2 regions of the Sphingosinicella microcystinivorans genome follow, and region 1 is predicted to be linked to the other one. Evidence: predicted binding sites of a transcription regulator. Region 1 holds the regulator's gene; the other holds the start of a gene.
The links. The regulator LexA, encoded in region 1, represses DNA repair genes until DNA is damaged. The targets are predictions, from matches to a motif close to GTTCCNCNCTTGTTCT.
Positions count from the first base shown of each region.

Region 2: the regulator LexA is predicted to act here: its motif matches at 1,225-1,240, upstream of rmuC (DNA recombination protein RmuC).

Region 1 covers NZ_CP116005.1:3,440,294-3,443,648, forward strand. Annotated here, with positions in the region: gene trpC (indole-3-glycerol phosphate synthase TrpC) at 1-22, shown strand, start outside; gene moaC (cyclic pyranopterin monophosphate synthase MoaC) at 25-504, shown strand; gene glp (gephyrin-like molybdotransferase Glp) at 491-1,681, shown strand; gene lexA (transcriptional repressor LexA) at 1,770-2,429, shown strand; gene istB (IS21-like element helper ATPase IstB) at 3,125-3,355, opposite strand, start outside.
Region 2 covers NZ_CP116005.1:799,428-802,782, forward strand. Annotated here, with positions in the region: gene rmuC (DNA recombination protein RmuC) at 1-1,206, opposite strand, end outside; gene PE061_RS03915 (SMP-30/gluconolactonase/LRE family protein) at 1,330-2,247, shown strand; gene PE061_RS03920 (ABC transporter permease) at 2,240-3,355, shown strand, end outside.

The DNA.
Region 1 (3,355 bases):
AAAACGGCTGCTGGAAGGCTGAACATGGCGCTCACCCACATCGACGCGGCCGGCAAGGCCCGCATGGTCGACATCTCGGGCAAGGCCGCGACGGCGCGCACCGCGCTTGCCGAGGGCCGCATCAGCATGTCCGCGGACGCGCTCGCCGCCGTCCGCGACGCGAGCGCGGCCAAGGGCGACGTGCTCGCGGTGGCGCGCATCGCGGGCATCACCGCCGCCAAGAAGACCGCCGACCTCATCCCGCTCTGCCACCCGCTGCCGCTCACCGCCGTCGCGGTGGACTTCACGCTGGAGGACGGCGGCGTGCGCGTGGCGGCGACGGCTTCGACGACATGGGGCACGGGCGTGGAAATGGAAGCGATGACAGCCGCTTCCGTCGCGCTGCTCACGATCTACGACATGGTGAAGGCCGTCGACAAGGCGATGGTGATCTCGGGCGTGCGCCTGCTGAAGAAGAGCGGCGGCAAGTCCGGCGACTGGAGCGCGCCACATGCTGAGCTATGAGGACGCCGTGGCGCGGCTGCTGGCGGCCTCGGCGCCGGTGGCCCCCGTCGAGGTAGCGGTCGGCGACGCGGCGGGCCTGACGCTCGCCGGGGACCTCGCCGCGCGCCTGACGCAGCCGCCCTTCCCGGCTTCGGCGATGGACGGCTACGCGATCCGCTGGGCCGACATGCCGGGGCCGTGGCGCATTATCGGGGAAAGCGCCGCGGGGCGCGGCCTTGCCGGGCGCGTGGGCGCGGGCGAAGCCTCGCGGATCTTCACGGGCGCGCCGGTTCCGGAGGGCGCCGACACGGTGATCGTGCAGGAAGAGGTGCGCCGCGAGGGCGACGCGCTGACGATGACGGGCGAAGGCCCGCCGCGCGAAGGCGCGCACATCCGCACGGCGGGCAAGGATTTCCGCGCGGGCGACCGGCTGATCGCGGCGGGCACGCGGCTTTCCCCGCAGCATATCGGACTCGCGGCGGCGGGCGGGTACGGCCGCCTCGCCGTGCGGCGGCCGCGCGTGACGCTCATCGCCACGGGCGACGAACTGGTGCCGCCGGGCACCATGCCGGCAGCCGACCAGATCGTCGGTTCGAACGGCGTGATGCTCGCCGCGCTGCTGCGCGCCGCCGGGGCGGAGGTTTCCGACCTCGGCATCTTTCCGGACGATCCCGCCGCCATCGGCAAGGGGCTGGAGGCGGCGAAGGACGCGGACCTCGTCGTCACCATCGGCGGCGCGTCGGTGGGCGACCACGATCTCGTGCAGGCGGCGCTGAAGGACGCGGGCGCGGCGCTCGATTTCTGGAAGGTCGCCATCAAGCCCGGCAAGCCGCTGATCGCGGGCGCGCTCGGCGAGGCGCGCGTGCTCGGCCTGCCGGGAAACCCGGTCTCGGCGTTCATCTGCGCGGTGCTGTTCGCGCTGCCGGTGCTGAGGCGCATGGCCGGACGCCCGGAGGCCGACGCCATGACCACCGCGCGCCTCCTCACGCCGCTCCCCGCCAACGGCGGCCGCCGCGACCACCAGCGCGGGCGGCTGACGCCGGAGGGCGTCAGCGCGTTCGAATCGCAGGATTCCGCGATGCTCGGCGTGCTCGCGCGCGCGAACGCGCTCATCATCCGTCCCCCCGGCGCACCGGCCGCGCCCGCCGGCGCCGAGGTTCCCGTGCTTGCGCTTGACAGGATTCTCGGCACCCCCTAAATGTTCCCTATTCGTTCACGAAAACCGGAACATCTTGTGCCGGGACATCTGTTGGGCGAGTCGTGAAACACGGGAGGCGGAACCGGACATGCTGACGCGCAAGCAACACGAACTGCTGATGTTCATCAACGAGCGGCTGCAGGCGGGCGGCGTCTCGCCGTCGTTCGAGGAGATGAAGGACGCGCTCGACCTCAAGTCCAAGTCGGGCGTGCACCGGCTGGTGAACGCGCTCGAGGAACGCCAGTTCATCCGGCGGCTTCCGAACCGCGCGCGCGCGCTCGAAGTGCTGCGCTTCCCCGAAACGGGCGCGGCGAAGGCCACGGCGCGGCAGACGCCGGTCGTTCCGGCTGCGAACGATGACGTCATCACGCTTCCGCTCCACGGCAAGATCGCGGCGGGTATGCCGATCGAGGCGCTGGAAAGCGACCGCAGCCTCTCGGTGCCCGCGGCCCTGCTCGGCGGCGGGGCCGGCGAACATTTCGCGCTCGAGGTCTCCGGCGACTCCATGATCGAGGCGGGCATCCTCGACGGCGACTATGCGCTCGTCCAGAAGTGCGACACGGCGCGCGACGGCGAGATCGTCGTGGCGCTGGTCGACGACGACGAGGCGACGCTCAAGTACCTGCGCCGCGACAAGGGCGAAATCCGCCTCGACCCCGCGAACAGCGCCTACACGGCGCAGCGCTATGCGCCGCACCGGGTGCGCGTGCAGGGCAAGCTGGTGGGGCTGCTGCGCCGCTACAACTGAGACGCGGCGGTCACGCGGTTTCCTGTTCCGCCTTTTTCTTCGGGGTGGAGGCGCCGGGGTTCGTGCCCCTGTTCGAACGTGACATCGGGCTGAGCTGCCCCACCCCAAACCCCTCTCCTGAAGAGGCGACTATGGAGTTTGCAAACCCTCTGTTCGATGATCGTTTTCAACCACTTGCGGACATTCAACTGTCTCGTAAGATTGGACAATGATAGGTCGCCGATCAATTTTCGCCATTATCGCTATTCTGATCATCGCCATATGTGTGATCGCAGTGACAATGGTTCGCAAAGAACGAGAGCGAAGATGGCTGGATAGGATGATGCACGGGATCCCCGTGGGAGTGGTTACTTACAGGTGCAGTAGCCAATCTGAAACAGTCGATTTCAATCCGCAAAAGGCAGGCCCAATCGAGCTGAAGCTCATCGCCGAAAGGAATTCAGGGAAATCCATCATATGGAGCGTGCAAATGCCAAGCGCGCAGCCTGTTCGCGCTTCTACGTTTGAGGTAGACAGCTGTCAAACGGCGTTCAAAAGGGACCCCCGATCGGCGTCGAAGAGGGACCCCCTTTTCGGATAATATGATGCTGGTTTGTTGAAGATGGCCTTGCGCTGCGTGCGGCGGAGGGCGGGCGTAGCCCGACCGGAGGCGCGCGCAGCGCAAGATAGATTTTTGAAGGCGCCGAAGGTGGCTGTCAGCTGCGGTTTTTGAAGCGCCAGCTGTCGTTGCCCGTCTCGACGATATCGCAGTGGTGGGTGACGCGGTCGAGCAGCGCCGTGGTCATCTTGGGATCGCCGAACACGGTCGGCCATTCGCCGAAGGCGAGGTTCGTGGTGATGATGACGCTGGTCCGCTCATAAAGCTTGCTGATGAGGTGGAACAGCAACTGCCCTCCCGAGCGGGCGAACGGCAGATAACCGAGCTC
Region 2 (3,355 bases), 1.9 Mb from region 1:
GCCGAGCCGCGCGACGTGCTCGCCCATCGTCGCCAGCCGGTCGTAGAGCTGCTTGCCGAGGGCGGCGATCTTCTGCGCGTCGGCCGTCGCCTTCTCCTGCTGCCAGACCATCGCCACCGTCCGTGCGATGGCGATGAGGTTGGTCGGCGAGGCGAGCAGCACGCGGCGCTGGAACGCCGTCTCGAACAGGTCCTGATCCGCCTCCAGCGCAGCGGCGAGGAAGTTTTCGCCGGGCACGAACATGATGACGAAATCGAGCGTGCCCGCGAACTGCTCGGCGTAGCTCTTGCGCCCGAGCGCATCGACATGGACGCGCAGCGCCTTGGCGTGCGCAAGGAGATGCGCGCGCCGCGCGTCCTCGTCGGGCGCGTCGAGCGCGTCCTGATAGGAGTTCAGCGAACATTTGGCGTCGATGACGAGCACGCGCTCGCCCGGCAAACGGATGACGGCGTCGGGCCGCAGGCGACCGTCCTCGGCCTCTACCGAGACCTCCTCGGCAAAATCGACGTGCGGCGACAGGCCCGCCATTTCGAGCACGCGGCGCAGCTGGTGCTCGCCCCAGCGCCCGCGTGCCTTGGGCGCGCTGCGGAGCGCGTGGACGAGCTTCGCGGCCTCGCCGGAGACGCGTTCCTGCCCGGCTTTCACCTCGGCGATGGCGTTGTGGATGGCGCCGTAGGCGGTTGCGCGCGCCTCCTCGATCTGGCCGAGCTTCTGCTCGTATTTGAGGAGCGTCTCGCGCATCGGCTGGATGAGCTTGTCCATCTCGGCGCGGTTCTTCTCCAGCCCCGCGCCCGCCGCCTCGCGATGATGCTTCAGCGTTTCCTCGGCGAGCTTCACGAAGGCCTCGTGGCTCTTTGCAAGCGATGCGCTCGCCAGCGCCTCGAAACGGCGCTGCAAATCGGCCTCGCGTTCGGCGAAGGCGCGCTCGCGCTCTTCCGCGCGGCTCTTGAGCTCGGCGAGCGCAACGCTATCCTTCCTGAGTTCGGCGATCTCGGCGTTCAGCGCCTCGATCCCGGCCGCGCGTTGCTCGGCGAGCGCCTTGTCGGTGCGAAGCCCGGCCACCGCATCCGCCAGCCCGTCCCGCTCGCCGCGCAGCGAATCGCGCTCCGTCCGCAGCGCCGCGCGATCGCGCGCCCACAGCAGCCAGCCGATGCCGCACCCGAGCGCGAACATCACAAGGCCGACAATCAGGGGAAGAGGGCTCATTCCATGCGCCTTCGGAGGTGAACAGATCGGGAACTGCATTGCTAGCGCAATTGCTTGCCGGACGCAAAGACCTTGCATCGAAACGGCTTTGCCGGACAGGATACGGCGGGAGGACGGAGCGGAATGAGCGCAGTCGAAATCGTCGCCGAGGGCCTGCATTTCCCGGAAGGACCCGTGTGGATGCAAGACGGCAGCGTCATCGTCGTCGAGATCGCCGCGGGACGGGTGACGCGCGTGCTGCCAGACGGCCGCACGGAGACCATCGCGACTCCCGGCGGCGGCCCCAACGGCGCCGCGATCGGCCCGGACGGCGCGCTCTACCTCTGCAACAACGGCGGCTTCGAATGGATTCGGCAGGACGGCCTGCTGATCCCCGGTCACATCGCCGCCGACTACACGACCGGCCGCATCGAGCGCATCGACCTCGCGACCGGCACGGTCGAACGGCTTTACGACGCGTGCGACGGGCGGCCCCTCTCCGGCCCCAACGATATCGTGTTCGATGCAAGCGGAGGCTTCTGGTTCACCGACCTCGGCAAGATTCGCGACCGCGCCACCGACCACGGCGGGCTCTACTACGCGAAGCCGGACGGCTCCGGCATCCGCTGCGCCGTCTACGGCCCGAACATGAACGGCGTCAGCCTCTCGCCCGACGGGCGCACCGTCTATACGGCGCTCACGATGGAACGCACCCTGCTCGCCTTCGACATCACCGGCCCCGGCGAAGTCGCGCCCTCGCCGCTCGCGGCCCTGCCGGGGCGCGTCGTCACGGCGTTCGCGGGGCATATCCTGCTCGATTCGCTCGCCGTCGATGCGGACGGCAACATCTGCGTGGCGACGATCGCCGGCCATCCCGGCATCGCGTCCGTCGATGCCGGGACCGGCGTGCAGACATGGCGGGACATGCCCGATCTCGTCACCACCAACATCTGCTTCGGCGGCGCGGACATGCGGGACGCGTGGGTGACGCTGTCCTCCACCGGCCGCCTTGCGAAGACGCGCTGGGACCGGCCCGGCCTGAAGCTCGCGCACTATGGCTGACACGGAAGCGCCCGCCGGGAGCCACATCGCCGAAGGTCACGCGGATGGCGAGCGCACCGTGCGCCTCTCCGGCCGCATGACGATTCGCTTCATCGACCCCGTCTCGCGGCGCCTGCGCGAACTCGAATCCGATCCCGAACCGCTCACCGTCGACCTCGCCGACATCGAGCGCATCGACACGGCGGGCGCATGGGTGCTCTACCGCACACGCATGGCGCGCGAGGCGGCCGGCCTCTCCTTCCGGCTGACGGGCGCAAGCGACAAGGCCGAGGAGCTGATCGACCAGATCTGCTCGCACACCCGGCCCACCAAGATCCGCCCCGATCTGACCCCGCCGTTCATTCGCACGCTGGAAAAGCTCGGCGGCTGGATCGTCTTCGCGGCCACGACCTTCGGCGGCTTCCTGTCCTTCCTCGGGCTGACGCTCGTCACGCTCGGCCGCGTCCTCATCGGCCGCCGCGCGCTGCGCTGGCGCGCCGTCACCAACCAGTACGAGGCGGTCGGCGTCGCCTCGCTCGGCATTATCGGGCTGATGAGCTTCCTCGTCGGCATCGTCGTCGCGCAGCAGGGCGCGGTGCAGCTCCGCCAGTTCGGCGCGGACGTGTTCGTCATCAACCTCGTCGGCCGCATTACCTTCCGCGAACTCGGCGTGCTGATGACCGCGATCATGGTCGCGGGCCGTTCGGGCAGCGCGTTCGCAGCGCAGATCGGCTCGATGAAGCTCGCCGAGGAAGTGGACGCCATGCGCACGATCGGTATGCCGCCGATCGAGGTGCTGGTCATCCCGCGGCTGCTCGCCGCCGTCTTCGCCATGCCGCTCCTCGCCTTCTACGGATCGATTCTCGGTATCGTCGGCGGGATGCTGCTGACATGGGTTTCGCTCGGCATCCCGCCCGCCACCTTCATCCAGCGCATCCAGGAGGTGGTGCCGATCACCGATGTCTGGGTCGGACTCATCAAGGCGCCCGTGTTCGGGCTCGTCATCGCCGTCACCGGCTGCTTCCAGGGGATGCAGGTACGCGGCAATGCCGAGGAGGTGGGGCTTCGCACCACGGCCGCCGTGGTGCAGGCGATCTTCCTCGTCATCGTGCTCGATGCCTTCTTCGCG